DNA from 4 places in the Streptomyces sp. NPDC057445 genome. Region 3 is predicted to be linked to each of the others. Evidence: riboswitches for the same ligand, from Rfam matches in the RefSeq annotation. Region 3 holds a riboswitch; each other region holds the start of a gene.

Region 1 (7,524 bases), on a different contig from region 3:
GCGGGCCGGATCAGTGCCGCGCTGGCGCGCCGCAAGGCGACCCGGGAGCCCGAGGAGCACGGACGATGAGCAAGGACTTCGACCTCGGGCGCCTGCTCGCCGAGCGCGGCGGCGAACGGTACGAGCTGCACACGAGACATCTCAACCACCAGCTGCCGCGCATGCTCCGCACCATCGGCTTCGACAAGGTATACGAGCGGGGCGAGGGCGCGTACTTCTGGGACGCCGACGGCAACGACCACCTCGACATGCTCGCGGGCTTCGGGGTCATGGGCCTCGGCCGGCACCACCCCGTCGTCCGCAAGGCGCTGCACGACGTCCTCGACGCCTCGCTCGCCGACCTCACCCGCTTCGACTGCCCGCCGCTGCCCGGACTCCTCGCCGAGAAGCTGCTCGCCCACAGCCCCCATCTCGACCGGGTCTTCTTCGGCAACAGCGGCACGGAAGCGGTCGAGACGGCCCTGAAGTTCGCCCGCTACGCGACCGGCAGGCCGCGGATCGTGTACTGCACGCACGCCTTCCACGGGCTGACCACAGGCTCGCTCTCGGTCAACGGCGAGGCGGGCTTCCGGGACGGCTTCGCCCCGCTGCTCCCCGACACCGCGATCGAGCTCGGGGATCTCGGCGCGCTGGAGCGGGAGCTGAAGCGGGGCGATGTGGCGGGCTTCGTGGTGGAGCCCATCCAGGGCAAGGGGGTGCACGAGGCGCCGCCCGGGTTCCTGTCCGCGGCCCAGGAGCTGCTGCACCGGCACAACGCACTGCTCATCGCCGACGAGGTGCAGACCGGCCTCGGCAGGACCGGCGACTTCTTCGCCTACCAGCACGAGGAGGGCGTGGAGCCCGACCTGGTGTGCGTCGCGAAGGCGCTCTCGGGCGGCTACGTGCCGGTGGGCGCGACCCTCGGCAAGGACTGGATCTTCAAGAAGGTCTACTCGTCGATGGACCGCGTGCTGGTGCACTCCGCGAGCTTCGGCTCGAACGCCCAGGCGATGGCTGCCGGACTCGCGGTCCTCTCGGTGATCGAGGACGAACAGATCGTCGCGAACGCACGGATCACCGGGGAACTGCTGAGGACACGGCTCGCGGCGCTCGTCGAGCGCTACGAACTGCTGCAGGACGTCCGCGGGCGCGGGCTGATGATCGGCATCGAGTTCGGCAGGCCGTCCTCCCTGAAGCTGCGCAGCCGGTGGACCGTGCTGCAGGCCGCTCGCAAGGGCCTCTTCGCGCAGATGGTGGTCGTGCCGCTGCTGCAGAAGCACCGGATCCTCACCCAGGTCTCCGGTGACCATCTGGAAGTGATCAAGCTGATCCCGCCGCTGATCATCGGCGAGGCCGAGGTCGAGCGCTTCGTCCAGGCCTTCACCGCGGTCATGGACGACGCGCACGGGGGAAGCGGCCTGATGTGGGACTTCGGCAGGACACTCGTCAAGCAGGCCGTGGCCAATCGCTGAGGCCCCTGTCCTTTGCCTCTGAGGCAAGTTACTTGCCTCAGAGGAAAGATTTTGGCCCAATAGCGGCATGAGCCTTTCTGCCGGACAGTCTTCCGGGCCGCACCGCCAGGAGCCCGCCGCGAAGGCGGTCGACGAACTGCCCGAGGTCGCGCCCCGGCTGCGTGAACTGCGCCGTCGACAGGGCCTCACCCTTGAGGCCGCGGCGCAGCGCGCCGGTCTGTCGCCTGCCCATCTCTCCCGGCTGGAGACCGGCAACCGGCAGCCGTCGCTGCCCATGCTGCTCACCCTCGCCAGGATCTACGGTACGACGGTCGGGGAGCTGCTCGGCGAGCTGCATCCGGAACGCGACGCGATCATTCGCGGCGACCGGACGGGCCACGCAGCCGCCGACGGCTGGACCTACCAGCAGGCCGGTGGCCGTGGGCGCGCCATGCAGGCCCTGCGGGTCCGGGTGCCCCACGGGGCCGGGGGCCAGGGGGACCTGGTGAGGGTCCATCCCGGCGAGGAGTGGCTGTACGTACTCGAAGGCCGGCTGCGGCTCGGCCTGGGCGAGACAGTGCACGAACTCGAACCCGGGGACAGCGCCCACTTCGACTCGCTGACGCCGCACCGTATCGCCGCGGTCGCACCGGGTGGGGTCGAGCTGCTCTTCGTCCACACCCTGCTGCAGAGCCCCGACCCGCACGCCCACCCGCACGCTTGAGGAGACTGGCCATGCCGAAGAAGCCGTCATCGAAGAACGACGCGAACCAGGAGCAGACGTTTCCCGTCGGACTGATCGTCCGGCTGTTCGCCTATCTGGTCGCGGGCCACCTGTTCGCGGCCTTCCTCTACCTGCTGTTCACCGTCGGAGGCAGCTGACCGGCGGCTGCGGGGCTCAGACCGAGCCGTCCAGCAGCCGCTCGCGCAGCCGCTCGCGTGTCTCGGACGAGACGCCGAGTCCCTCGGAGAGGTAGCGCTCGGTGCTGCCCCAGGTCTCCTCGATGGTGGCGAACGCCGCCGCGAGGTACTCGGACCGGGCGTCGAAGAGCGGGCTCAGCAGCTCCATGACCTCCGGAGACATCCCCGCGGGGGAGGAGTCGCTGCGGCGCACCTTGTAGCGCCGGTGCGGGTCGTTCGACTTCAGGTAGTCGGCCTCGATGGCATCCCGCTCCACCCCCACCGCGAGCAGCGAGATGGCGATCGAGAGACCCGCGCGGTCCTTGCCGGCCGCACAGTGCATCAGCGCCGGAACGCTGTCCTCCGCCAGCGCGTGCAGGACCCGGCTGTGCTCGGCCGTGCGGTGTTTGATCATCACCCGGTACGAGGCGGACATGCGGCCGGCCGCCTTGCCGTCGGCGAGGATCGACTTCAGCTGGTCGAGGTTGCCGTCGCGGACCATCCCCCAGAACTCCGCGCCGTCGGCGGGATCACTGAGCGGGATGTTCACGTTCCGCACCCCGGGCAGCTCGACGTCCGGGCCCTCCAGCCCGTGGTCGGCGGCATTGCGGAAGTCGAAGATCGTGTGGAGCCCGAGCGACGCGAGGAAGGCGGCGTCGCTGTCGGTGGCGTGCGCGAGGTGACCGCTGCGGAAGAGCCGGCCGTACCGCACCTGGCGCCCGTCCACCGTCGGCAGTCCGCCGACGTCCCGGAAGTTGCGCACGCCGGAGAGCTCAGGTTCGGTCGAGGGGACCTGGGGCAGCTGCTGCGTCACGGGGACTCCTCCGTGTCTGCGGTCGGCACTGCTCGCCGACAGTGGCGCGATCCTGACCATACGACATTGATTCCTCAGGCAATCATCTCGGTTCCTGCGGCTCTGGGAGCGCGGTCGGTGGGGGCGTATCCGGGTTCTGTCCGGCAGGGGAGCCGCTGTGCACGCTGCTCCGGGCTGTGGCCGCCCTTCCCTGGTCCCGTTCACGCTCTTGCGCTCGACCTCCATCACCGGCTGCGGGACGACTCCGCTGCGACCTTGCTGCTGCATCACGGAACGGACACGGAGCTCCGGGGTGATCTCGACGCGGTGGTGCCTGGCTGCGGCGACGGAATGTGTGATCGCTGCGTTCCATCCGCGAAGTTAGAGATTGTCGGCATGAGTCTCTAATGGCCCTTCTGTCCGTATTGACTGTTTTCGCATAACGCGCCCCGGTAACAAGGGAGATGGCCTCCGCGCAGTGAGCGGGATCATATTCGTGACGTTCTGTTGCCGTGTGCCGCGGTCAATTCCCCTTGTCCGTAAGGACATCGAAGATCCCGAATCCACGGAGTGTGACCGGAAATTCCGTGTTGATATCGGGCGGGCGAATGCCGACCGAATGAGGTGGCTTGTTCCCCTCGGTCCGGCTCGCTTACGGTCACCGCAATCCGGTCGGATCGCCCAATCCTGCCGCCGTCCGGAATATCGCACCCATCCACGTGTGGCAGGAGCGGGGGACCCAGGTAAGTCCGCCGGCCGGGAGTACCGGACGGCTAGGGGTGAAGTCGCGCATGCGCGGCCGGGCATCTCCAGCCCGAACCCGACAGCTCACCTCGCAGGCGCCGGAGAGGAATTCGCCATGCCCGGAAAGGGTAAGCACCGCCGTCCGAGGACCAGCCCGTTCACGCGCGGATTCGTCGCCGCCGGTACGGGTGGCGCCGCCATCGCACTCCCGCTCATCGGCACCGCCGGTGCGCACGCTGTGGAGAAGTCCGCTCCCGCCGTGACCTCCGGTCATGTCGCCTCCGTCGCCCAGGGGGCCGTCGCCCCGCAGACGCCCAAGGCTCCGAAGGCGCCCAAGAGCTACACGGTCGTCGCCGGTGACTACCTCTCGAAGATCGCGGCCGAGCAGGACCTCGACGGCGGTTGGAAGAAGCTGTATGCCGACAATCGCGAGGCCGTCGGTGAGAACCCGTCACTGATCCACCCGGGGCTCAAGCTCACGATCGGCGGCAAGCCCGAGTCGAAGGCCCCGGCGGAGCGCAAGGCCGCTGCTCCGGCGAAGAAGGCCGCTGCTCCGGCCAAGGAGGCCGCTGCTCCGGCCAAGGAGGAGCGTTCGTCCCGCTCGGCCGAGCGTGCTGCGGCCGCCGCCGGGCCCGCCGCCTCCCGTCCCGGCTCGGGTGCGGCTGCTGCCCCCGCCCCCGCCGCGGCCCCGGCCGCAGCTCCCGCCGCGCCGGCCGCAGCTCCCGCCGCGCCGAGCAAGGTCACCGACTACACCGCTCCGGTCACCGGCAGCATCAGCACCGCCTACAGAACCCCCGGTGCCATGTGGTCCAGTGGTTACCACACCGGTCTCGACTTCATCGCCTCCGTCGGTACCTCGGTCAAGTCCGTGGGCCCGGGCACCGTGGTCTCGGCCGGATGGGCCGGCGCCTACGGCAACCAGGTCGTCATCCAGCACACCGACGGCACCTACTCGCAGTACGCCCACCTTTCCTCGCTCTCGATCTCGTCCGGCCAGAGCGTTCGCGGCGGCGAGCAGATCGGCCTCTCCGGCTCCACCGGCAACTCCACCGGCCCGCACCTGCACTTCGAGATCCGCACCGGACCGGGCTACGGCTCGGACATCGACCCGCTGGCCTATCTCCGGCAGCACGGCGTGTCGATCTGAAGCTGACGTAACGTCAGTGACGTCCGCCGCCCCTTTTCCTGACGGAGGGGGTGGCGGACGTCTGTGTTCCGCCGTATTCCCACTTTGCGAGAACCTGACCAGGTGGTCTATGTCACGCCACGTCAACCCCTCCCTACGGTGGCGTAGGTCACTTCACCCGGTGAATGATGTCTCGACGTGGCAGACGATTCGAGATCAAGAGCACATGGCGCATTCGGGTCGTACGCGGCGATCGGTGACAGCTTCACCGAGGGCGTCGGAGACCCTGGACCAGAGGGACAGTTCGTGGGCTGGGCGGACCGCCTTGCGGTCCTTCTCGACGACCGTGTACCGGAGCACACGTTCCGTTACGCCAATCTCGCCGTACGCGGACGACTCCTCGACCAGATCGTGGAGGAGCAGGTCCCGCGGGCGAAGGAACTCGCACCCGACCTGGTGACGTTCTGCGCGGGAGGCAACGACATCATCCGTCCCGGCACCGACCCGGACGATGTCGCCGAGCGCTTCGAACGAGCCGTCGCCGACCTTGCCGGTGCCGTCGGCACCGTCATGGTGACGACCGGCTTCGACACCCGGGGCGTGCCCGTGCTCCGTCATCTGCGCGGCAAGATCGCCACATACACCGCGCATGTGCGTGCCATCGCCGACCGCCACAACTGCCCCGTCCTCGACCTGTGGTCGCTCAAGTCCGTCCAGGACAGACGAGCGTGGGACGGCGACCGGCTCCATCTCTCGCCCGAGGGCCACACCCGAGTCGCGCTGCGCGCCGCGCAGGTGCTCGGCATCGAGGTGCCCGCCGACCCCGACCAGCCGTGGCCGCCGCTGCCGCCGCGCGGCACGTTCGACGTCCGGCGTGACGACATCCAGTGGGCGCGGGAGCACCTCGTGCCGTGGATCGGCCGACGGCTGCGGGGCGAATCCTCCGGCGATCATGTGGAGCCGAAGCGTCCGGATCTGCTCCCGCTCTGAGTGCCGGGCCCGCCGGGCCGGTACTGCGAAGCGGCGGGGATCCGCTCCAGGACCCCGCCCGCGAACACGTCGTACAGCGGCAGCGACTCCAGATGGACATAGCCGATGTGGCAGTCGCACACGGCGAGAGGGCAGGGGCGCGGCCGCAGTGCCGCCCGGAACGAGCCGTCGTAGAGATTGCCCAGCTCGGCCCGCACGAAATGGCAGCGCCGTACCGTCCCCTCACCGTCCACCGAGATCACCGACTCGCCCGTCCGGCACGGCAGCCCCGCCGATCGGTGCGGGTGGCGGCTGTAGGGGAAGAGCGGGTCGAGTGCCGTCCAGCGAGCGGCTTCCTCGTCCGTGTACGTACGCCCTTCCGCCGCGTTCACCCACAGGTAGACATGCGGCGGGAGATCGTCACGCAGCCGGCGGGCCTGCTCCAGATGTTCGTCGAAGCCGACGACTCCGACACTGAACCGGACTCCTCGGCCCACGAGTTCGCGGCATTTGCCGAGGAATCGGTCGTACGGCGTCTGGCCGGGGTGGTACGTGCACCACAGCGCCAGCGTGTCCGCGTCCGCGTCCGCGAGCCAGTCGGTCCGGCAGCTGAGATTGGTCTGGATGGCGACCCGGCGGACGTGCGGCAGCAGGGACAGCTCCACCAGGGCACGCCGGTACCAGGAACGCACAAGGCCCTCGCCCCACGGCGTGAACAGCACCGACAGCCGGTCGTCGGTCTGCCCCGCCGCCCAGCCGGCGAACCGCTCCAGCGCCTCCCGGTCCGCACGCAGCTGCTCCCGGCTGTCGCGGCGCTTGGCGAACGGACAGTACGGGCAGTCGTAGTCGCAGGAGGCGAGCCGGCCCCGGTACAGCACGGTCAGATCCATCTGTGCGCGCCCCTCACTTCAGCTCGTACGCGGCCATCGCGGCCCGTACGGCGGGGGAGAAGAGCTCGGGGCCGAGGGCGTCCGAGTGGGCGAGGCCCTCCGATGTCAGCCGCAGCAGTCCGTCCGCCTCCTCCAGCCAGCCGCGCCCGGCGAATGCCGCGAGCTCGGCCGCGAAGTCGTCGGCCGGCCTCCTGCCGAACCGAGCTTCGTACTCCGCCGTGCACATTCCCCCCGCCTGCAGCAGCGATTGGAGCAGATGGCGACGGCGCGCCTCCTCCCCGTCGACCCGGCGGCCCACCTCCGCCCGTGTGAAGTCCTCGGCCTCTGTGTAGTCGTCGATGATCGTGCGTATCTGGCGCATGTCGACCGCGTAGTCGAAGGAGTAGTGCAGGCGAGAGGTGTACGAGCGGGCTCCGCAGCCGAGGCCGATCATTCCGTCCGTCTGGCAGGCGTAGTCGTCCGCGCCCTGCGGCGGCGCGTCGGCGCGGCGGAACATCCGCATCGAAAGCTGCTCGTAGCCGTGAGCGAGAAGATGGTCACGGCCCTGGCGGTACAGCGTGAGGCGCCGGCCGTCCCACGCCGCGTCGCTGTCCGCCGCGAGACGGCCGAGGCCCGTCAGCGGCCGCACGTAGAGGGGGTACAGATAGAGCTCCTCGGGCCGCCACGCGAGCG
Region 2 (7,524 bases), on a different contig from region 3:
CGCACCTTTCCGGCCGCGGCCACCACTTCGAGCAGATCGTCGTCCGAGGTCGCCAGCACGGCGAGCGCTTCTTCACGGGTCGGCAGCTCACGCCGCAGGCCCTTGTCCACCAGCGTGTTCAGGAGATCCATGGCGCAGATCCTCGCCTACCGGACACCCCTCGGCCAAGGAGGAACTCGACAACACGCGCGGATTGAGGTGTGTGTATGGCCACACTCTGACCTCTGCCGCCGCGGGCTAGGGTCTGTTCGCTGCCTACAAAAGGACAGGACCGTCATGCCGCAGTCCATGCCTCAGGATCCCTTCGAGTGGACCGACGACGCGGCGCGCCTGCGTGCGGACGCCGGACTCGTACGTACGCTCCGGCCGCGAACCGCCGACGCCACCCTGCTCGATCTGGCGAGCAACGACTATCTCGGCCTCACCCACAGGCCCGAGATCACCGAGGCGGCGGCAGCGGCCGCTCGCCGCTGGGGCGCCGGCGCCACCGGCTCCCGGCTGGTCACCGGCAGCACCGAACTGCACGCGGAACTCGAGCGTGAGCTCGCCGAGTTCTGCGGGTTCGAGGCCGCGCTGGTGTTCTCCTCCGGCTACGCGGCGAACCTCGCCGCCCTCACGGCGCTGAGCGCGCACGGCTCCCTCATCGTCTCGGACGCGGGCAACCACGCCTCCATCGTGGACGGCTGCAGACTCTCCCGTGCCGAGACGGCCGTGGTCCCGCACGCCGATCCGGAGGCGGTGCGCAAGACACTCGAGGCCCACCCGGGACGGCGCGCCCTGATGGTCACCGACTCGGTCTTCTCGGTGGACGGCGACGCGGCGCCGCTCACCGCACTCGCGGAGGTCTGCCGCGCGCACGGCGCCGCTCTCGTCGTCGACGACGCCCATGGCCTGGGCGTCCTCGGCGAGGGCGGCCGGGGCGCGCTCGACGCCGCGGGGCTCGCGGGAGCCGCAGGGGTCGTCGCGACGTTGACCCTCTCCAAGTCGCTGGGCAGCCAGGGCGGGGCCGTCCTGGGTCCGGCCAGGGTCGTCGACCATCTGATCAACGCCGCACGGACGTTCATCTTCGACACCGGCCTCGCCCCGGCGGCGGCGGGCGCGGCCCTGGCGAGCCTGCGGCTGCTGCGCGGCGAGCCGGCCGTCGCGGACCGCGCCCGGGCCGTCGCCGCCACGCTGTACGAGCGGCTGACGGGCGCGGGGCTGACCGCGGCCCGCCCGGACGCCGCGGTCGTCTCCGTGCGGGCGCCGTCCCCGGAGGCCGCCGTGGGGTGGGCGGCGCAGTGCCGGGCCGAGGGGCTGGCCGTCGGCTGCTTCCGGCCGCCGTCCGTGCCCGACGGAATCTCACGGATCAGGCTGACGGCGCGGGCCGACCTCACGGATCAGCAGGTCGAGGAGGCCGTCGCGGTGGTCCTGACGACTGCTCCCTGAGCGACGGTCAGCGGGTCGCGGCGGCGCGCAGCCCGCGGACGAAGCCGGTCCACGCCTGGGGTGAGAAGCGCAGCGGCGGCCGCCGGACGTTCTTGGAGTCGCGCACGGCCAGCGCGCCGTCGGCGCAACGAGCCGTCTCGACGCAGTTGTTCATTCCCACGCTGCGGCTGCTGCGCCGCCACGGGGTGCAGATCTGGGTGCGTATGCGTGCGTGGTGAGCCGACATGGACGTGCCTTCCCTACGCGCCGTCACCGATCCCGGCGATGAGATCCAACGAGTCCTGGAGCGAGAGCGCATGAGCCTGCATGGTGCGGAAAGCGGCGCCGTACGCCTCGAGGTCTTCTTTGCGCTCCAGGTAGAGGCTACTCGTCAGATGGTCGAGAACAACAACATCCAGATCAGAAGTGGTCGGAAATGAGAAAATAACGAAAGGTCCCGTGAGGCCCGCATAACCTCCCGTGGAGAAGGGAAGCACCTGCAGCCGGACATGGGGCAACTGGGCCATCTCCCGCACCCGCGCCAGCTGTGCGCGCATCACCCGGGGGCCGCCCACCTGACGCCGCAGCACCGCCTCGTCGAGGACCGCGCTGAACCGGAGCGGACGGTCCGCATGCAGCACTTCCTGACGGGTGAGCCGCACCTCGACCAGTGAGTCCACGGTCGCGGCGGACACGCCGTCCAGCGCCGAACGGGTCACCGCCCGTGCGTAGTCCGGCGTCTGCAGCAGGCCGGGCACCACCGAGGTCTCCAGCGTCCGGGCGGCGCCCGCCTGGGACTCCAGACTGATGAAATCCCGGTACTGGGGCGGGATCACCCCGCGATAGGCGTGCCACCAGCCCGTGCCGCCGCCTCCGGCGGAGCCCGCAAGTGTCCCGAGGAGCTCGCGCAGCCGTGGATCCGTGATCCCGTAGGCGTCCAGCAGCCGCACCACATCGGCCGGTTTCACCCCGCTCGCCGCGGTCTCTATGCGGCTCACCTTCGACTGGTGCCACCCCACCAGCCGGGCGGCCTCCCGGCTGGTGAGGCCCACGCCGAGGCGCAACCTGCGCAACTCCTCACCGAGCTTGCGCCTGCGCACCGCTGGACCGTGCCGCATGTCTGCCGCCTCCTTCCGCCCGTCCGGCGAGCCGCCCGGCGGACCGTGGCCACCGCTGACGCAGCCATCAAGTGTGCGCCCAAATCCGTTCTCGCGTAGCAGAGTTCACCGCTTTGAGCGACAGATATATGCATATCTGGGTGGATGGCCGCCGACAGTGGCACCAACGGTGGCACTCTGGGGGCCAGCGCAGTCCGGGGCCGCTCCGGCGCATCACCCGCTATGTGCCGCCACGTGTCGTCATCCGGCCCTGGTGGGAAAGGGACAGCTCGCCATGGCAGATCACCAGGAAGCATCCGTCACTCTGCCGAGCGATCCCGCTTCGGTCTCCGCCGCGCGGAGATACGTCTCCGGTGTCCTCGCCGAATGGGGCCTGCCTGGAGAGGCGGAGACGGCGGACACCGTCCGGCTCATCGTCTCGGAGCTGGCCACCAACGCCGTACAGCACACCTTCGGACAGTCGCCGACCTTCACCGTCGACCTCCGGCTGGAGCGCGAGGAGCGGCTCAGCATCGGTGTCACCGACAGCCATCCGCGCTGGCCGCAGCGGCTGCCCGCGGCCGTTCAGCAGGACAACGGGCGGGGGATGGTGATCATCCGCTGGCTCACCGCCGAGCACGGCGGCCGGCTGTCCGTGATCCCCACCCCGGACGGTGGCAAGACCGTCCGGATCGCCCTGCCGTGGACGCCCGCTCCGGCGCCCGCAGCCGCGGCCGTTCCGGACTTGAACTGAAGCACCAGGGGCCCGGCGACCCGGCGCGGCGCGACCCTATCCGCCGGCCCGCGCGAACCCGGCCCGCAGCAGCGCCCGCAGCGAGCGGGCCGCCGGGCCGGACGCGTCGCCGAGGTGCGCCACGGAGATTGTGCGGCGGAAGGCCGGCGGCTCCAGATGGCGCACCCCGAGCGGACTGGACGCCATCGAAGCCACCATCTCCGGTACGACGGCGACCCCAAGGCCCGCGCTGACCAGCGCGCACACCAGCGCGTAGCCCGGCGACTCGCACACCACTGCCGGGGTCGCACCGGCCTTCGCCAGTGCGTCCTCCACACCCTTGCGCGACGGATGAGAGGGAGCGCTGCTGATCAGCGGCCGACCGGCCAGCTCTTCGACCCTCAGCCGTCCCGAGCCACCCGCCAGCAGCTGACCCGGCGCCGTCACGAGCACCAACTCCTCGACCAGCAGGGGCTCCAGACAGACCCCGGCGGGCAGCGGGAACGGTTCGGCCGGCTCGTACGCATGCGTCAGCGCCAGGTCCACCTCGCCCGAGGCGACCGCCGCGACCCCGTCCGGCGGTTCGTACTCGGCGACCGTCAGCTCCACGTCCGGATGGCTCCGCCGGAAGGAACTGAGCACCGGTGGCAGCAGATGGACGCCGGCCGTGGTGAAGGTGCCGACCCTCAGCCGTCCGCCGGACAGCCCGGCCAGCCGTGCCAGTTCATGGCGCGCCCGGTCCATCTCGTCCAGCACCCGGCGGGCATGTGCGGCCAGCACCTCACCGGCGGGCGTCAGCCGCGCCCCGCGATGGTGGCGCACCAGCAGCGCCGCCCCCGCCTCCCGCTCCAGCTTGGCCAGCTGCTGCGAGAGCGCGGGCGGGGTGAAGCCGAGCCGGGTCGCGGCCCGGGTGATCGAACCGGCCTCGGCGACCGCCACCAGGGCCGCCAGCCTCGTCGGGTCGTACATGGGCGCCCCTTAAGCGTTCCTTCAGGCAGACCTAGAAGATTCCAAATACACACTAAGGGCGCCCATGGTCCAGGCTGGGTCCATGGACGCACAGCTGATCGCCTTCATCGGGGTCGCCGCGGGCATGGTCGCCATGCCGGGCGCCGACTTCGCCGTCGTCGTACGGAGGGCGCTGGGATCCCGCGCCGACGGTGTCGCGGCGGCCCTGGGGGTCGCCGGAGGGCTGCTCGTCCACACCGCGCTCGCCGTCGCCGGACTCGCCGCGTTGCTGGCGGCGGTGCCGGTGCTCTACCGGACGCTGGAGATCGCGGGCGGTGCGTACATCCTTTACCTCGGTGTCCAGGCGCTGCGCAGCGCGCTCGGGCCGCTGCCGGCGTCAGGGCCGGAGCGGGCGTCAGGGCCGGAGCGCGAGGAGCCTGTGACCGGCGCCGGGACCGTGCGCAGTCTGCGTCAGGGTTTCCTGACCAATGTGCTCAACCCCAAGGCGCCCGTGCTCTTCCTCAGCCTGCTGCCGCAGTTCGTACCGGACGGCGCCGCTGTGCTGCCCCGCACCCTGCTGCTGGCCACCATCGTCGTCGTACTCGCACTCGTCTGGTTCCCGCTGGTGGCGTTGCTGGTGGACCGGCTGGGTCGGTGGCTGCGCCGGCCGCGCCCCGCGCGTGCCGTCGAGGGTGTCAGCGGCGGGGCTCTCACCGTCCTCGGTCTGACGCTGGTGACCGCTCCTCTCGCTCAGTGATCCTCCGGCCGAGGGCCCAGGGCAGTGCGCCCCACAGTCCGGCGCAGACGATCAGGGTCACCGCGGCGGCGACAACTCCCTCGGGGGTGCCGTGCACGACATCGACGACGAGCAGCACCGCCGAGGTCAGCGCCAGGGCGAGCACCGCCATGCCGACGCCCGCCAGCCGGGAGGAGACCGAGACGATCTCCTTCTTGGCACCCTTGCGGAACAGGCCACGGTGCACCGCCGCCGGTGCGGTGAACAGCGCCGCGGCCACCACGGCCAGCATCAGCGTCGTCACATACGTGCCGCGCTGGAACGAGTCGAGTGACGGGAACCTGGCCGTGAACGCGAGGGTCAGCAGAAAGGCGAACAGGATCTGTACGCCGGTCTGGACGACCCGCAGCTCCTGGAGCAGCTCGGCGAAATTGCGGTCGGCCCGCTCCAGCTCGGATTCGTCCCGTGGGGCACGGACATGGTCGTCGGGCATATATGACGATTAGCCCATTCTCGACGGAACATGCACCCGATTGGGCCGGTCGGCTGATCCTTCGGCTACGGGCCCGGTGGGGCCGGCGCGAGTGCCCCGACGGGGCCCGGCGCGCCGGCGACCGCGTCCGGCTGTCAGCCCACGCGCCCGTACTTGACGCTCCTGGACCAGATCTTGCTCAGTTTCACGACGGATCCGGTCTTGGGGGAGTGCCAGATCTTTCCGTGACCCGCGTAGATCCCTACGTGGTAGACGCTTCCGCGGTGATGGAAGAACACCAGGTCGCCCACTTGCCGGCTGGATGCGGAGATGTGGCGGGTGCGGTTGTACTGGCCCTGTGCCGTGCGCGGCAGGCGCTTGCCCGCCCTCTTGAACGAGTAGAGGGTGAGTCCGGAGCAGTCGAACCGGTAGGGGCCCGTGGCCCCGTACCGGTACGGGGCGCCCTTCTTCGACGCGGCCACCTTGAGGGCCTTCGAGGCGTGAGCCGAGGCGGCCTGGGCCTCGGGTGCGCCGCCCGGAACGATCAGGGAGCCGCCGACGGCGGCGAGAGTGATGGCCGAGACGGCACCCGTCCGCGAGAGCAGGGACGGACTGTGTGTCTGCGCAGTCATGCGCAACCCTTCGTCAGCCGCCTGTGAAGGATGACCTGTCGGGTTCGGGCCAACGAAGATGCCCGGCCGCGCAAGCGGCTTCACCCCAAGGTCCGGCCGTGTCGGCGGCCGGGCCGTACTGCGTGGGTCCTCCACTCCTGCCGAAGCACTGATGTCGACCAGGCATCCGGTGCGGCGGCAGGACTCGGCGTCCGCCCGGACCGCCCCGCCGCGGTGGCGGGGGCTTGTCGTCCCTGGGATCTTGACGCACGCGCTGCCGGATTTCCGAGTTGAAACGACGTTTTGTGAGGCTCCTCACCACTCATCCATTCAGGTGGATAGGACCATTTGGCCGACTCCGGGTGGCCGCACGACGAGGGCCGTACCAGCGGCGGAACAACCCATTGCGCCGGATGGCTCATCAAACTGCGCAACTCGCACGGCTCTTGTGCCGGAGCCGTCGCTCCACCGGTTGGGCGACACCCACTCGTACGCCTGTGCCGTGTCGTGGAGTGTCCTGCGCGGCCTCACGGACGCCGAGTCAACTGTCGGATTCGGGCGGAACGGTGATTCGCGCCGCCCTCCGCTCCCCGTCCAGCACCCGCAGCGCGCGGGTCAGTGTGCGCGCGTGCAGCTCGCTCTCTCCGCGCGCGTGCATCAGCGCCAGGGCGTCCCGGAGGGCGATCGCCCGCGCGGCGAGTGCCTGCGCGGCGCGGAGAGCGCCGTACGTGTGGATGCCTCTGGCCGGGTTGATACGGCCCAGCTGGTCGACGACTTCGAGATATCGGTCGATGAACTCGCTCTCGGCGCGCGTCAGTGCGGGGAGCGGCGGCAGCTCCGGGGGCAGCACGGGGCTCACCGGGCCCCGTACGAAGCGACCGACGACTTGCGGCTCCTGATGATGTGGTCGACGAGGCCGTACTCCTTGGCGGCGGCGGCATCGAACACGGTGTCCCGCTCGATGTCGGCGCAGATGCGCTCTGTGCTCCGGCCCGTGTGGCGCACCAGCATGGCGGCGACTTGCTCGCGCAGCCTCAGCAACTCCCGCGCCTGGATGTCCAGATCGGTCGGCTGCCCCTGCACGGGCTCGTGCAGCGCGGGCTGCTGCACGACCACCCGCGCGCCCGGCAGGGCCATGCGCTTGCCGGGCGTACCGGCCGCGAGGAGCACCGCGGCCGTGGAGGCGGCCTGGCCCAGACAGGTGGTCGCCACGTCGCAGGTCACCACCTGCATCGTGTCGTAGATCGACGTCATCGCGCTGATGGGGCCGCCGGGGGAGTTGATGTAGAGGCTGATGTCCTGGTCGGGGGCGGCGTACTCGAGATAGAGGAACTGGGCGACGACGTCGTTGGCCGATGTCTCGTCGACCGGTGTGCCGAGGAAGATGATCCGCTCCTCCAGCAGCTTCGAGTAGGGATCGAGCGTGCGGAGTCCGGAGCTGGTGTGCTCGGCGAGCTCCGGCAGGACGTATCGGGCGGAAGAACGGTCCATCTGGTGTACCTCTCCTCGTGCGGAGCCAC
Region 3 (7,524 bases):
TCTTCTCGTGCGGAACGTCCATGTGAGCGGAATCGGTCATCTCGCCCTGCCCGTGCACCCCGCCGTCGCGGCAAGCATCCGCGAGGCGCTCGAGGCATCGGAGTCGGAGGCCCTGACGTCCGGAGTGGTGTCGGTCGCCTGAGGCCGCGAACCTTAACCAATGTCGAACAATCTTCGAACGTAAGGCCAAGGCTCTGCCTGCAGTCCGCCGAAAGACGGCCGAATGCCCGTTTCCCGCCTAGGCAAAACCTGCGGAAGATTGTCGGCGTCGCATACCGCCGGGTACAGTCGCGCCCACTGCGTTCCTCGGGACCCCCCGTAGCGGGTTGCCCGAACCCTGGTCCTGCTGCCGAGGCGAGAGAGAAGTTGGTGAACGACCAGCACCCCGACGCCGGGTACGCCCCCTACGCCGCCGGCAGCTTCGACACCGACCCGCTCTTCGGCGCCCTTCCCGGCAGTTACGACTACGACACCGGGTACAGCGGGCAGTACGACGCGACTCAGTGGCAGTCCGCGACGACGGGTTACGACGCCTACGCCACGCAGGGCCACCAGCAGCAGTACGACGCCACCGGTCAGTGGGACGCCAACGCCTGGAACCAGACGGGGCAGTTCGAGACCGCCGCAGCCACCTTCGCCTATGACGCGACGGGCCAGTGGCCCGCAGCCGGCGGATACGGCACGGCGTACGAAACCGGCACATATGACGCGACCGCCTGGAACTCGGGCACCGAGGCCACCGCCGAACAGGCCACCGACGCCTACCAGGCGCAGTACACGGAGCACACCGAGTACACGGAACACAGCGAGTACGCGGGTCACACCGAGTACGCCGGCTACTACGCCGAGCACAACCCGATCCCGGAACAGTTCTCCCCCGAGGGCGAGTTCGAGGCTCAGCACGAAGACGCTTCCGCCGTCGAACCCGGACCCGAGCTCGAGCACAGCAACGATCCGGCGCCCGGCCCCGAGGCCGAGCAGGACCACGATCACGAGCCCGCCGGCTACGACGACCACGAGTACGAGGGCTACGACGAGACCGAACTCGTCGCCGCCGCGGCCACCGTCACCGCCCCGGTCGTCCCCGCCCGGCCCGTGCGCCGCGCGGGCGGAAGCCGCGGCCGTCGCCGTACCCCCGCCAAGCGTTCGGCCATGCTCACCGTCGCCGTGCCCTCCGCCTGTGTCATGGGCGTCGCCGGTGTCGCGGCGGCCTCGGTCGGCGGGCTCACCGGGGGCGACGAGACGAAGAGCGACAAGACCGCCGTCACCGCGGCCGATCCGGCGTCCGTCAAGCCCGTCGCCGCGAACAGCAAGCTCGACACCCAACTTGCCGCGCTGAGCGCCGATGCCCGCGATTTCGGCGACCGTGCCAGCCGCACCCAGGAGCGGATCGACCTCAAGGCGCGCCAGGACGCCGACCGCAAGAAGCGCGAGGCGGAGGCGGCTCGCCGCGAGGCGCTCCGCCCCAAGTTCGCCCTGCCCGTCAGCCAGCACGGGCTCAGCGCCTACTTCGGCCAGGCCGGCGTCAACTGGATGTCCATGCACACCGGTATCGACTTCCCCGTCTCGTACGGCACTCCGGTGATGGCGGCGACGGACGGCACCGTGCGCACCCAGTGGAACAGCGCGTACGGCAACATGGCGATCGTCACCGCCGCCGACGGCACGGAGACCTGGTACTGCCACCTCAGCAGCACCAAGATCCGCTCGGGCTCGGTCAAGGCCGGCGAAGTCATCGCGTACTCCGGCAACTCGGGCAACTCCACCGGCCCGCATCTGCACTTCGAGGTGCGGCCGGGAGCCGGGTCCGCGATCGACCCGCTCTCGTGGCTGCGCAGCCACGGCCTCAGCCCGTCCTAGGGCCTCTCGTTCGGGATCCTGCCGGGGTCGCGTGCCCTGGCGCCGCATCTGGTGGCTGCGTCGTCGTCGGTCGCCGACGTCCCCCGGCCACCGCCGGGAGGCGCCCCACCGCACGGGATCCTTCCTCCGCCTTGCGATGCCTGCCGCCGGACCCCGCTGACCGATCCGGCCTGATCCGAACAACAGACCCTGGACCGGCCCGCGTCCTTCATGTTCCGCTTGCCGTGACCCGCCGCGGCTCTGTCCCGGCTACAGCTTCTGGACCGGTGCGTACCGCAGCAGCAGCCGCTTGGGCTTCGCGTCCCCGAAGTCGATCGTGGCCTGCGCGTCCGAGCCCGAACCGGTCACCGCCATCACGGTCCCGAGCCCGAACTGGTCGTGCGTGACCCGGTCACCGACCGCCAGCGCGATCACCGGCTTGTCGGTCGTACGCCGCGTCGCGAAGCCCGAAGGGCCGGAACGCGAACGCGACGACGACAGGGAGGACGTGATCCCTGCGGTCGGCCCGGCGGGAGCCGCCATCGGTCCCGTCCGCTTCCACTGCAGATGCGCGTCGGGGATCTCCTCGAGGAACCGCGACGGCGGGTTGTAGGCGGGCTGGCCCCAGGCGCTCCGCATCGACGAACGCGTCAGATAGAGCCGCTCGCGGGCGCGCGTGATGCCCACGTACGCCAGTCGGCGCTCCTCCTCCAGTTCCTTGGTCTGGCCGAGCGCCCTCATGTGCGGGAAGACGCCGTCCTCCATGCCCGTGAGGAACACGACCGGGAACTCCAGGCCCTTGGCCGTGTGCAGCGTCATGAGGGTGATGACGCCGCTGCCTTCCTCGTCCTCGTCCGGGATCTGGTCGGAGTCGGCCACCAGCGCGACCTGCTCGAGGAACTCGGCGAGCGTGCCCGAGCCATCCTCCGCACCGCGCTCCTGCTCGAACTCGAGCGCGACGGCGGCAAGCTCCTGAAGGTTCTCGATGCGTGTCTCGTCCTGCGGGTCGGTCGACGCCTGCAACTCGGCGAGGTACCCCGTGCGTTCGAGCACGGCTTCCAGGACGGTGGCCGGACCGGCGCCCGACTCCACGATCGTGCCGAGCTCCTCCATCAGCGTGTTGAAGCGCTTGACGGCGTTGGCCGACCGGGCCGCCATCCCGTACGCCTCGTCCACCCGCCGCAGCGCCTGCGGGAAGGTGATCTTCTCGCGCAGCGCAAGCGCGTCGATCATCGCTTCGGCGCGGTCGCCGATGCCGCGCTTGGGGACGTTGAGGATGCGGCGCAGTGGGACGTTGTCCTCGGGGTTGGCCAGAACGCGCAGGTAGGCAAGCACATCGCGGACTTCCTTGCGCTCGTAGAAGCGCACGCCGCCGACGACCTTGTAGGGCAGGCCGACCCGGATGAAGATCTCTTCGAAGACACGGGACTGTGCGTTCGTCCGGTAGAAGACGGCGACGTCACCGGCCTTGGCGTGGCCCGCGTCCGTCAGCCGGTCGATCTCGTCGGCGACGAACTGGGCCTCGTCGTGCTCGGTGTCCGCGACATAGCCGGTGATCTGCGAACCCGCGCCCGCGTTCGTCCACAGGTTCTTGGGGCGACGGCTCTCGTTGCGCTCGATGACGGCGTTGGCCGCGGAGAGGATCGTCTGGGTGGAGCGGTAGTTCTGCTCCAGCAGGATCGTGGTGGCGTCCGGGTAGTCCTCCTCGAACTGGAGGATGTTACGGATCGTGGCGCCGCGGAAGGCGTAGATCGACTGGTCGGCGTCACCCACGACGCACAGCTCTGCCGGGGCCAGATCCTCGTATCCCGTGCCGACCAGCTCGCGCACCAGCGTGTACTGGGCGTGGTTGGTGTCCTGGTACTCGTCGACCAGGACGTGGCGGAACCGGCGCCGGTAGTGCTCGGCGACGTCCGGGAACGCCTGGAGCAGATGGACGGTGGTCATGATGATGTCGTCGAAGTCCAGCGCGTTGGCCTCGCGCAGCCGCGCCTGGTACATCCGGTAGGCCTCGGCGAGGGTCTTCTCGAAACCTCCCCCCGAGCCTCCGTCCTGGGAGGTACCCCCGGCCTGGTCGGCGAAGGCCTCCTCGTCGATCAGCTCGTTCTTCAGGTTCGAGATCTTGGCGCTGAAGGACTTCGGCGGGAACTTCTTCGGGTCGAGGTCCAGATCACGGCAGACCAGCGCCATCAGCCGCTTCGAGTCGGCGGCGTCGTAGATCGAGAACGACGACGTGAAGCCGAGCTTCTTGCTCTCCCGGCGCAGGATCCGCACGCAGGCGCTGTGGAAGGTGGAGACCCACATGGCGTTGGCGCGCGGGCCGACGAGGTGCTCGACGCGCTCCTTCATCTCGCCCGCGGCCTTGTTCGTGAACGTGATCGCCAGTATCTGGCCGGGGTGGACACGGCGGGTCCCCAGCAGATGGGCGATCCGGTGGGTCAGCACCCGGGTCTTGCCGGAACCGGCACCGGCCACGATCAGCAGCGGGGAGCCGGTGTGCACGACGGCGGCGCGCTGCTGCTCGTTCAGCCCGTCGAGCAGCGCGGCCGGGTCCACGGCAGGGCGCGGCGCGCCGTCGCGGTAGTGCACGTCCCGCGCCGGAGGCACGTCGAACCTGCCCTCGAAGAGGTCGTGCGGGACCTCCTCGTGGGGTCCGTGGTCGTCATGCTCACCGTGCTCGGGCGGCGGGGGCTCCTCCGAGGCCGAGGTGCGCTGGAGGTCCGCCAGGAAGCTGTCGTCAAAGAGGCTGCTCATCGCTCTACGAGTCTAGGCCGCCGGACCGACAGCCCGCCTCCGCCTTCCACCACAACCCGCCAATCACCATCCGTAGCATGAAAGTCACGACAGGTAAAGGTCACGGAAATGTATCGGGCATATCGCACATCGACCTTCACAGGAGCACCACGATTTGGCTAGCGTGCTCGCCCAGGCAGCCCGTCCCCTCATCGGCGACCAACGCCAATCGGGCAGCCACGCCGAATCCGGGCATTCCGCAAGGAAGTTCGGAACCGGGGACCCACCATGCACAACTGGGGTGAATCGGGCCAAGCTCAACTCGGCCCGTAGGACAGCCTTCCGATCCGTCCGAACCCGACAGCTAACCCGGTAGGCGGTCCACGGAAGGAGATGCCGGCCTTGGCGTCGCATCGCAAGACGCAGCCCCGTACGCGTCCACGTACGAAATCCCCCGCCGTCGGGTTCACGACGGCAGCCCTCGCGGGCGTCACCCTGCTCTCTACCCAGAGCGCCCAGGCCGAACCCCGGCCGAGTGTCGAAGAGGTCCAGAAGAAGGTCGACGACCTCTACCGGCAGGCGGGCACCGCGACCCAGCAGTACAACCAGGCGAAAGAGGACACCGCCGAGCAGCGCCGCGAGGTGGGCCGGCTCCTCGACAATGCCGCCGAGCGCACGGAGTCCCTGAACGAGGCCCGCCGCGAGCTCGGTTCGTACGCGGCCGCCCAGTACCGCACCGGTGCCGTCACGCCGACCGCCGCGCTGCTCCTCGCCGACAGCCCCCAGGACTACTTCGACCAGACCCGCCTGATGGACCGGCTCTCCGACGAACAGCGCGGCGCCGTCGCCGACTTCGAGGAGCAGCAGGCCTCGGCGGCGAAGCAGCGCGCGAAGGCGACCCGGAGCCTGGAGACGCTGACCGCTTCGCAGCAGTCGCTGCGCACCACCAAGGAGACGGTCCAGCGCAAGCTCGCCGAGGCACGGACGCTCCTGTCGAAGCTGACGGCGGAGGAGAAGGCACGGCTGGAAGCGCTGGAGCGCCAACGCGAGGAAGCGGCCCGCCGCAAAGCGGAGGCCAAGGCCAAGGCCGAGGCGGAGCGCCGCGCGAGGGAGCAGGAGCAGCAGCAGGAGCAGGAGCAGGGCACGGCCCCCGGTGCGGAGACGGGGACGGGGTCCGGCACTTCGAGCGGGACATACGCCGCCAAGGCCGAGAAGGTGCTCTCCTTCGCCCGCACCCAGATCGGCAAGCCGTACGTCTGGGGCGCGACCGGGCCCAGCTCCTACGACTGCTCCGGCCTCACCCTGGCCGCCTGGAAGGCCGCAGGGGTCGATCTGCCCCGCACCACCTGGGACCAGGTCAAGGTCGGTCAGCGCGTGGCGACGAAGGATCTCCTCCCCGGTGATCTGGTCTTCTTCTACGACGACATCAGCCACGTCGGCATCTACATCGGCGACGGCAAAATGATCCACGCCCCGAAGCCGGGTGCGAACGTCCGCGAGGAGTCGATCTACTACATGCCGATCTACGGGAGCGTCCGCCCCGCCTAGACCGCCGGCTGCCGCTGCCGCTGCCGCCGCACCCTGCTGTACTCGCGCCGCAACCGGCCTCCGACCGGGGAGAGTTGCGGCGCGATGCGGACGGCCCCCGGAAGGGGAACCTGATCGGTCGCCAGGCCTGCCGGCCGGATCACGTCCAGAGCGTCGCGATGAAGATGTTGACCACCGTCAGGCCGCCCACCGCGCCGAACACCGCCTTGTCCACCTTCTCCTCGTCCCGCTTGACGTAGACCAGGGCGAGGATCACCACCAGCACCGCGAGCTTGATGCCGACCTTGAGGTTGTTCACCGACTGGTCGTCCGCCTCGTTGAGCCCCACCAGCGCAACGCCCGTGACCAGCATCGTCAGCGCGCCGTGCAGCATCGCCGGCGTGAACCGCGCCGTCCCACGGCCCATCGCCTTCATCTGCGTCAGGAAGCCGCCGAGCAGCGCCGCGATACCGATGATGTGCAGGGCGACGAAGACATTGATGAGTACGTCCATGGCACCGGAGCCTAGCCCGAGCGATCCAAAAGCGACCCGGCCGGTCCGACTCTCGCCAATACCGGTCATGACACCTCCCTGGCACATACCGGAGGCCTAGCGTCCTCCCCCAGGTGGCCGACTCCCACCGCCGCCACATGTCCGGGGCGGCGCACTGTCGGCCGCCGCGCCGGCGGACCCGGCGGCGGGCCGTTTCCCCTGTGCGGCCCGCCGCCGATCCGCTCGGCATGAACTGCCGGACTCCGGAAGGACTGGCCCTCGTGGCAGCGCACCGCAAACCCAAGCAGCGCCCGCTCTCCGGCTCTGCTGCCCGTACCGCGCTCACCCTGGCGCTGACCGGTGCCGCGACAAGCACCCTCTTCGACGGCTCAGGGCACGCCGAGCCCGGCCTCACACCCGAGCAGCTGAAGGCGAAGGCCGACAAGCTGTACCAGGAGGCGGAAGAGGCCACCGAGAAGTACAACGGCGCGAAGGAGGCGGCCGGCCGGGCCCGTGATTCGCTGGACAGGCTGAGGGACGAGGCCGCGCGGCGTACGGAGCGGCTCAACGCCTCCCGCAACGCACTCGGCTCGATCGCCACCGCGCAGTACCGGGCGGGCGGCCTCGACCCGGCCGTACAGCTCGCGCTCTCCTCCGACCCCGACGGATATCTGGCCGGGGCGGAACTGGCCGAGCGTGCCGGGGCGCGGCAGACCGCGGCGATCACCGGAATGCGGAAGCAGGCGCGGGAGATGGCCCAGCTGCGGGCGGAGGCGGACGAGCGGCTGGCCGAGCTGACGGCGCGCCGGGCGGAGCTGGCACTGCACCGGACGACGGTACGGAAGAGGCTCGCGGCCGCGCAGTCGGTGCTGGCCCGGATGACGGCCGAGCAGCGCGCCGCGTACGCGGGCGGGGACGGGACGGGAGGCCCC
Region 4 (7,524 bases), on a different contig from region 3:
CAGCATCGGCTGACCACCCCGGACACTCCGAGCTGCCCGGCGGCGGCCGACAGACGTGCAGGAGCGTCTTCTGACGCTCACCGGGATGCCCTTCGGCGTCCGCACAGATGTGCCCCCGGCGCCCTCGCCGGGGGCACACCCCCAATACCCGATCGGCGTCCCGGTCCGGTCCGGCTATGCTCAGGGGTGTTGTGCCGAGGGCCGTTAGCTCAATTGGCAGAGCAGCGGACTTTTAATCCGTTGGTTGTGGGTTCGAGTCCCACACGGCCTACCGCTCAGTGCCCGGTCGGAGAGACTTCCGACCGGGCACCGCTCTTGGCCGGGCGGAGGTGCCGGGCACCCGCCCGGCAGATGCCCGGCCGTGGCGGACCGGCCCTGCTCCAGCCGTGCTCCGTGCTCAGCGGTGGCCGCGCTCGTACGAGTTGAGTGCCGGCGGTCACGACTTCTTCAGGGGATCAACGACCCCGACCCACTTCAGCGGTTTGTTGAGCTTCTCCGGCTCGGTCGCGATCGACTGCGTGAGCGGCACACCGGCGTCAACGGCTCGCCTGACGAAGTCCTGAAGATCGCCGAGGGTCACGTCGCCATTGGATTTCTCGGGCACGAACGTTATCCAGTGCGGTGGCATGAACCAATCATGGTGGCAGGCCGGTTGGGTGTCACCAGGGCCTGCGGCCGGTGCCGTAGCGAGGCCCGCGGGCGGCTCCGACGCTCCCGGTCGTCCCGAGGTCGCCGAGACCCGGGGAGGTACCGCGCGTCACCGGCGCACGGGTGACGACCGGTGTCGACCGGTGCCCGCCGGGGTCGGTGCCCGCCGGGGTCGCGGATGAGCTTTGCCTAGGGCAATTAGTCGCTTGCCTAGTAGATATAGGCAGCAGTAGCGTCGCTGACATGAAGGCATGGACCGAACAGGACATCCGGGCATCGTTCGTCAACTGTTCGAAGGGGGAGGCCAAGCGCCTGGCCGTACCGCGCGATCTTGCCGAGAGGCCCTGGGAGCACCTGGATTTCCTCGGGTGGAACGACCCCGGGGCGCCCGACCGGAGCTATCTGGTCGCGGAGCGGGACGGCCGGCTCGTCGGTGTGTCGCTGCGCTTCCCGTCCCGGCAGCGCGGAAATCTGCACCGCAGCATGTGTTCCCTCTGCCTGACCACCCACCCCTCCGACGGCGTCTCGCTCATGACGGCCCGCAGGACCGGCCCGGCGGGCCGCGAGGGCAACTCGGTCGGCATATACATGTGCGCCGACCTGGACTGTTCCCTCTATGTACGAGGCATCAAGGTGCCGGTGCCCGGCGGGCGCTTCCAGGAGTCCCTCACGGTGGAGGAGCAGATCGGGCGTACGAGAGCCAATCTGTTCGCTTTCCTCGACCGGCTCTGACCTGCTCGGCCCGGCCAGGGCCGCTCCGCCCGACCTGGCGCGTCCCGCACAAGGTGCGGGGCCGTTCCCGGGGTGGGGACACTGGAGGTATGACTAGCAAGGCACTCCTGCATGGCGGGCCGGACGATCTTGCGGGGCGGATCGTGCCGATCACTCCTCCCGGACAGGAGCTGAAGATTCCGCACCGCGGCGGATACGAGCACTTCAAGGTCACGTCGCGCCATGAGGACAGCCCGGAGGGGCGGCTGCCCGTGTACGAGTGGTGGGAGCGCACAGAGGTCGCCGAGTAGGCCGCCACGAGCGGGCTCGGGCCGGGCGTCCGGTGGAGGGCGCGCGACCCGTGTCGGCGTGCCCGAAGGCATGAGCGACGAGCGTCACGTCGCCCGAGCCGTGAATTGGAGTGGATCTTGCTTCCGATGGCGTAAGGTTGTGTTCACCGACGCGGGGTGGAGCAGCTCGGTAGCTCGCTGGGCTCATAACCCAGAGGTCGCAGGTTCAAATCCTGTCCCCGCTACTGAACGCCGAGGGCCCGGATCCATCAGGATCCGGGCCCTCGGCGCTTTTCGTGTGCCCCGGCCCCGTTCCGGAGGCGGATGGCACGTCCCCCTTGGACCTTTACGTACCCGCCGGTCCGTAACTGCCGTGCTCGCCGGTCCGTACCTGCCGCGCCTCGCGGGCGCCTTCGCCGTCCCTGGGCGCGCCGGCCGTACCTGCTGGCCCGTACCTGCCGGCCGTACCTGCCGTCCCGTGGCGCGGTCGCCAGGAGGGCCCCTGGTGAACCGCGGCCCCGCGCCGCCGGACGTACGCTCGTGGATAGCCCGGTTGGCCGACGGCGACTCGCCGCGCGGCGCGGCTCCGGCCAGCCTGGGTGGGGACGGGTACCGTCCGCAGCCGTGTGGACCGGGCAGGAGACCACTGGTGGCGCAGAAAGAAGGCGACGACGGGCCACGGCGCAACGGCGGCCGTCGGCTGGCCCTGCTGCTGCCCTGGCTGGTGATGGTCATCGGCGTGGTCTTCGATCTGGTCACCCCGGAGGCCTACCGGGCTTCGCCGTTCTTCGCCGCCGCACCGCTGCTGGCGGCCCCGTTCTTCTCCTGGCGCGGCACTCTGCTCAGCGCGGTCGCCAGTGTCGCCCTCGTGATCGGCCTGCATGTCTACAACGGCACCCTGGGGCAGGTGCCGGCGACGACCGAGGTGCTGACCGTGCTCACGGTCTCCGGCCTCGCCCTCTACATCAACAGCGTTCTGCGCCGCAGCGGCGAGCGCCTCGCCTCCGCGCGTGTCATCGCGGAGGCCGCCCAGCGGGCCGTGCTGCCCACGCCCGACGAGCGCATCGGTGGGCTGCACATCGCCGCCCGGTACGAGGCGGCGCAGGAGGACGCGTTCATCGGAGGGGACCTGTTCGCGGTGGAGGACACCCCGCACGGCGTGAGGCTGGTGGTCGGGGACGTACGGGGGAAGGGGCTGGGCGCGGTCGAGACGGTGGCGGTGCTGCTCGGGGCGTTCCGGGAGGCGGCGGAGCAGGAAACCTCGCTGGAGCGGGTCGCGCGGCGCCTGGAGCGTGCGCTCGCGCGGGACACGCGCCGTTCCGGGCTCGACGCGGTCGAGGGGTTCACCACCGCCGTGCTCGCCGAGATCCCGCACGGGGAGGGACATGTGCGGGTGGTCAACCGCGGCCATCCTTCGCCCCTCGTGCTGTACGCCGACGGGGGCCTCGACACGCTGGATCCGAGCCGGAACGCGCTGCCGCTCGGCATGGGCGATCTGGGTCACTGGCCGGATCACGCGGACGACGTGCCGTTCCCGTCCGGGGCGACACTGCTGCTCTACACGGACGGCGTGACCGAAGCGCGCGACACGCACGGAGCCTTCTACGATCCGCGCGCAAGGCTGGACGGCCGGATCTTTCCCGGCCCGGAGGAGCTGCTGGACGCGCTCGTCGAGGATGTGCGACGGCATACGGGCGGCGCGGCGACGGACGACATGGCGCTGCTCGCGGTCAGCCGGCCCGGGGCGCGGCAGCCGCAGCGGCGCCGCACGATGCCGGTGGTCCCCTGAGGGTCGCCGCACGAGGCCGGGCGTTGCCCCACGAAGGCGTGCGCAGCCGTACGAGGGAGGTGACGATGCCCCGGAGCTCGGCATTGCGACGGAACGTAATTGAAAGGCAGCCCTCCGCATAACATATGACGCACCGTCAGGGCAGGGGTGTCCTGTGAGTAGGCGTCAACTCGCCCGATTCCTTCCATTTCTGACTGTTAAGTCCTGCCATGGAACCGTTAATGATCAGCCAGAACAGCTTGGAATACGGCCCCCGCGTCTATTAACGTTCGATAACGCAGCGCGGTCGTCCCAGCCGTCGCAAGAGACGGCACCGTGCGCATGCGCCGAATCCCGCAAGGGAACCGGGGAACCACCAATTGGGGTGAATCGGGCACTTCGTGGTGCTCGTAGGAGACCTTCCTGCTCCGAACCCGTCAGCTAACCCGGTAGGCGAGAAGGAAGGAAAGGAGAACGCCTCCGTGGCGTCCAACGAGCCTGCCCTCCAAGAACCCCCCACCACCGAGTGGGTCCCTACCGCAGAGTGGGCCCCGGCCACCGGGGCGGAGGAATGGAACCCGACCGAGGAGACCGTCCGCCCGGTCCGTGGCAGGCACCGCGTCGTCAAGCAGCGCAACGGACTCGCCCGGAGCTCCACCGTTCTCGGAGTCGGCGTCATCGCCGCGGTCGGCGCCGGAGGCATAGCCACCGCGCAGGACAAGCCGGCGGTCTCCATCTCCCTGCCCGACACCATCACGGACAACCTCCCGGACGCCCAGTCGCTGCCGGGCGTGGGCTCCCTGATGTCGGACGACTCCGACGAGCAGGACGGCAACCGGAACGACGCCCCGCTCACCGCGATGTCCGTGGCCGACACGGCCTCCGCCGCCGACACCCAGCAGGGCGGTGCGGGCGAGGCGCTGCGCGCACGGATCCTCCAGCAGGCCGAGCAGCAGCAGGCCGAGGCCGACAACGAGGCGAAGGCGGCCGTCGAGAAGGCCGCCGCAGAGAAGGCCGCGGCCGAGGCGAGAGCGCAGCAGACGGCGGCCGAGGCCAAGGCCGCGAAGGAGAAGCAGCAGGCCGAGGAGGAGGCGGAGCGCAAGGCGGAGGCCGAGCGGCTCGCCAAGCTCGCCGCGAGCTACTCCCTGCCGACGTCCTCGTACACGCTCACCTCGACGTTCGGCGAGGCCGGCTCCATGTGGTCCTCCGGCTACCACACCGGCCTCGACTTCGCCGCCCCCACCGGTACGCCCGCGAAGGCCGTGCACGGAGGGACCGTCAAGTCCGCGGGCTGGTCGGGAGCGTACGGATACCGCATCGTGCTGGAGCTCGAGGACGGCAGCGAGGTCTGGTACTGCCACCTGTCGTCGATGACCGTCGGCGCGGGGCAGTCGGTCTCGACGGGCGAGACGATCGGGCGCGTGGGCGCGACCGGTAACGTCACCGGCCCGCATCTGCACCTGGAGGTGCACACGCCCGGCGGTGCCGGGGTGGACCCGGCGGCGTGGCTGCGGGGCAAGGGCCTCACCGTCTGATTCCTCGTGTCCCGGTCGTACGCACGGCACCAGGTCGTGCGTACGGCTCCGGACCCCGCGAGTCCGGGCCGGGAGTCCAGGTCCGGGCCCGCTATCCCCGGTACGGGTTGTACCCCCCGTAGTCCAGATAGGGCGGCGGCGCCCACACCCGGCCCGTCGCCCTCGCCGCGTGTGCCAGCGCGGGCGAAGCGACGTGCTTGCGCTGCCAGAGGTGGTGCAGCAGCTCCTGCTCGCGTGCCACGAAGTCCGGTCCTGCCGTGCCCCGGTGGGCGCGGTGGCGGAGGAAGGCAAGAGAGGTCGCGAAGGCCTCGTACTCGGAGACCGCACGGGCAGCAGCAGGGCCGTGGGTGCGGCCGGCCGTGTCGCGGGCCACGGTGCGCGCCCGCATCGAGGAGAGGGCGAGCGGTTCGGTGGGGGAGAGCCAGCCGGCCGCCGCGTACGCGGGGAGCTGGGTGGCGACCGTACGCAGCTCTCGCTGCCGGTTCCAGATCGCCAGCCAGGTCAGCAGCCCGAAGGCCGGGACCATGACGGCCACGTACACCGCGTAGAAGCCCCAGGGGCCGAACACCCCCGAGCCGTTCCACAGCGCGTGTATGCCCATCGCGAGCGCGAGGCCGAGCAGCGGCAGCACCGTCCTGCGCAGCCTCCGCCGCCGGGCGGTGACCGCAGCGAGGCCGAAGCCGATGCCCGTCATCACGGTGAACAGCGGATGCGCGAACGGGGACATGACGATCCGCACGAAGAAGGTCGCTGCGGTGACGGACGAGAGGCCGGAATGGCCGAACTCCTGGTCCTCCCCGAACGCGCTGCCGAGATAGAGGATGTTCTCGGTGAAGGCGAAGCCGGTGGCCGTGAAGCCGGCCACGACGACGCCGTCGACGATCCCGGTGAAGTCCTGGCGCCGGAAGACGAAGATGAGGAGGACGGCGGCTGCCTTGGCGCTCTCCTCGACGACCGGTGCGATGACCGTGGCGCCGATCGTGTCCGCCGATGCCGGATCGGCCGTCGCGGTCGCTATCCACTGGGTCGCGAACGAGTTCGCGATGATGGCGACGAGCGCGGCGGCGCAGGCACCCCAGGCGAAGGCGAAGACGAGGTTGCGCCAGGGGCCGGGTTCGACGCGGTCCAGCCAGCGGAACGCCGCCAGCAGCAGGGGCACGGGAAGCAGGGCGAGGCCGAGGCCCACGAGCAGGCCCTCTGTGCCGGTCTGCTCACGCACCAGCGCCAGGATGACCAGTCCCGAGAGGGCGAGCAGGGTGATCACCGTCCAGGCGCGCAGGGCCCTGCCGTGCCGGAAGGCGCGGCGCGGCTTGTAGCGCCAGCGCCCACGGTCCGGTACGGCGTCGAACCGCGGCTGTTCGTCGCACACCGGGACGGCGGGGTGGGGCGCCGCCGGAGGCGGCTGCGGGGACCAGTCGGACATCCGAAGACCCTAACGAGGGGCACCGACAACGCGCGACGCTGTCACCGGGCTACCGGAGGTACCAGGCCATCGGGCCACGGGGGCGCGGCCGTCGGGGTGCGCGGTTGCCCGGGTGCGCTGCCACGAGGTTCGCGGCCGGGATGGTGCGGGCTACCGGGCCCTGCGGCGGAACAGCAGGTCGTGGACGACATGACCCTTGTCGAGGCCCTGGCCCTCGAACCGGGTCAGCGGGCGGAAGGCGGGGCGGGGCGTGTAGCCGCCGTCCTCCTGGGTGTTCTCGAAGTCGGGGTGAGCCGAGAGGACTTCGAGCATCTGCTCGGCGTACGGCTCCCAGTCGGTCGCGCAGTGCAGCACCGCGCCCGGCTTCATCCGGCTCGCGGCGAGCGTGAGGAAGTCGGGCTGGATCAGCCGGCGCTTGTGATGACGCTTCTTGGGCCAGGGGTCCGGGAAGTAGACCCGGAGCCCGTCGAGCGCGTCCGGGACGAGCATCTCGCGCAGCAGGATGATCGCGTCACCGTTGGCCACGCGGACGTTGGTCAGGCCCATGCGCTCCGCCAGCCCGAGCAGATTGCCCTGGCCCGGGGTGTGCACGTCGACGGCGAGGACGCCGGCGCCGGCGTCCGCGGCTGCCATCTGCGCGGTCGCCTCGCCCATGCCGAAGCCGATCTCCAGGACGACGGGCAGCCCGTCGAACATCTCGCCGAGATCGAGCGTCCGCAGCCCGTCGATGTCCAGCCCCCATACGGGCCACAGTCGCTGCAGGGCATCGCCCTGCCCGGCGGTCACCCGGCTGCGGCGTGGCTGGAAGCTCCGGATGCGCCGCTCGTGATGCGACCCGGCCGGGTCGGCGGCGGGCCCGCCGGGAAACCGCGGCTCGCCCTTGGCCCGGGCGGCGACGACGCGGGCGCCGGCGGTCCGGGTGTCCTCGGCGGTCCGGGGAGCTTCGGTGGTGACGTTCTCGAACTCAGACACAATGCCCTGATTGTACGGCGGCGGGGTACGGCGATCGGGTGGCCCGCGTCACGGCTCCGCGAGCCGCGGTTCGGCTCTGGCGGCGCTGCTCCCGGTGTCATGCCCTCCCACGCACTCCCACGGTCTTGCGTCGCACATCCGCACATCCGCACATCCGCACATCCGCACGTCCGCACG

What was found. A riboswitch is a leader RNA that binds a small molecule or an ion and turns the genes downstream of it on or off. The one in region 3 is predicted to bind cyclic di-AMP.
Region 1: it holds a riboswitch for cyclic di-AMP, as region 3 does, so the genes downstream of both, ACFU5O_RS07010 (peptidoglycan DD-metalloendopeptidase family protein) here and ACFU5O_RS09915 (NlpC/P60 family protein) in region 3, are expected to answer to the same signal.
Region 2: it holds a riboswitch for cyclic di-AMP, as region 3 does, so the genes downstream of both, ACFU5O_RS24020 (C40 family peptidase) here and ACFU5O_RS09915 (NlpC/P60 family protein) in region 3, are expected to answer to the same signal.
Region 4: it holds a riboswitch for cyclic di-AMP, as region 3 does, so the genes downstream of both, ACFU5O_RS30950 (peptidoglycan DD-metalloendopeptidase family protein) here and ACFU5O_RS09915 (NlpC/P60 family protein) in region 3, are expected to answer to the same signal.

What each region holds. Positions count from the first base shown of each region.
Region 1 is NZ_JBHVDH010000002.1:479,115-486,638, forward strand. Features, by position in the region: gene dxs (1-deoxy-D-xylulose-5-phosphate synthase) at 1-69, shown strand, start outside; gene ACFU5O_RS06990 (aspartate aminotransferase family protein) at 66-1,451, shown strand; gene ACFU5O_RS06995 (helix-turn-helix domain-containing protein) at 1,519-2,154, shown strand; gene ACFU5O_RS07000 (DUF6126 family protein) at 2,166-2,312, shown strand; gene ACFU5O_RS07005 (tyrosine-protein phosphatase) at 2,329-3,144, opposite strand; cyclic di-AMP (ydaO/yuaA leader) riboswitch at 3,822-3,978, shown strand; gene ACFU5O_RS07010 (peptidoglycan DD-metalloendopeptidase family protein) at 3,983-5,014, shown strand; gene ACFU5O_RS07015 (SGNH/GDSL hydrolase family protein) at 5,192-5,983, shown strand; gene ACFU5O_RS07020 (STM4011 family radical SAM protein) at 5,944-6,852, opposite strand; gene ACFU5O_RS07025 (STM4012 family radical SAM protein) at 6,866-7,524, opposite strand, start outside.
Region 2 is NZ_JBHVDH010000012.1:82,486-90,009, reverse strand. Features, by position in the region: gene bioB (biotin synthase BioB) at 1-131, opposite strand, end outside; gene ACFU5O_RS24055 (8-amino-7-oxononanoate synthase) at 289-1,428, shown strand; gene ACFU5O_RS24050 (DUF397 domain-containing protein) at 1,436-1,654, opposite strand; gene ACFU5O_RS24045 (helix-turn-helix domain-containing protein) at 1,668-2,525, opposite strand; gene ACFU5O_RS24040 (ATP-binding protein) at 2,800-3,258, shown strand; gene ACFU5O_RS24035 (LysR family transcriptional regulator) at 3,295-4,206, opposite strand; gene ACFU5O_RS24030 (LysE family translocator) at 4,289-4,942, shown strand; gene ACFU5O_RS24025 (DUF6328 family protein) at 4,896-5,414, opposite strand; gene ACFU5O_RS24020 (C40 family peptidase) at 5,549-6,025, opposite strand; cyclic di-AMP (ydaO/yuaA leader) riboswitch at 6,028-6,183, opposite strand; gene ACFU5O_RS24015 (hypothetical protein) at 6,546-6,854, opposite strand; gene ACFU5O_RS24010 (ATP-dependent Clp protease proteolytic subunit) at 6,860-7,495, opposite strand.
Region 3 is NZ_JBHVDH010000003.1:432,291-439,814, forward strand. Features, by position in the region: gene ACFU5O_RS09900 (esterase/lipase family protein) at 1-142, shown strand, start outside; gene ACFU5O_RS09905 (M23 family metallopeptidase) at 370-1,860, shown strand; gene pcrA (DNA helicase PcrA) at 2,110-4,593, opposite strand; cyclic di-AMP (ydaO/yuaA leader) riboswitch at 4,803-4,967, shown strand; gene ACFU5O_RS09915 (NlpC/P60 family protein) at 4,966-6,120, shown strand; gene ACFU5O_RS09920 (hypothetical protein) at 6,260-6,613, opposite strand; gene ACFU5O_RS09925 (NlpC/P60 family protein) at 6,841-7,524, shown strand, end outside.
Region 4 is NZ_JBHVDH010000022.1:15,501-23,024, reverse strand. Features, by position in the region: gene ACFU5O_RS30985 (hypothetical protein) at 1-74, shown strand, start outside; tRNA gene ACFU5O_RS30980 (tRNA-Lys) at 199-271, shown strand; gene ACFU5O_RS30975 (hypothetical protein) at 437-628, opposite strand; gene ACFU5O_RS30970 (FBP domain-containing protein) at 892-1,380, shown strand; gene ACFU5O_RS30965 (DUF5988 family protein) at 1,470-1,670, shown strand; tRNA gene ACFU5O_RS30960 (tRNA-Met) at 1,821-1,894, shown strand; gene ACFU5O_RS30955 (PP2C family protein-serine/threonine phosphatase) at 2,299-3,438, shown strand; cyclic di-AMP (ydaO/yuaA leader) riboswitch at 3,753-3,888, shown strand; gene ACFU5O_RS30950 (peptidoglycan DD-metalloendopeptidase family protein) at 3,900-4,952, shown strand; gene ACFU5O_RS30945 (PrsW family intramembrane metalloprotease) at 5,044-6,375, opposite strand; gene trmB (tRNA (guanosine(46)-N7)-methyltransferase TrmB) at 6,526-7,347, opposite strand.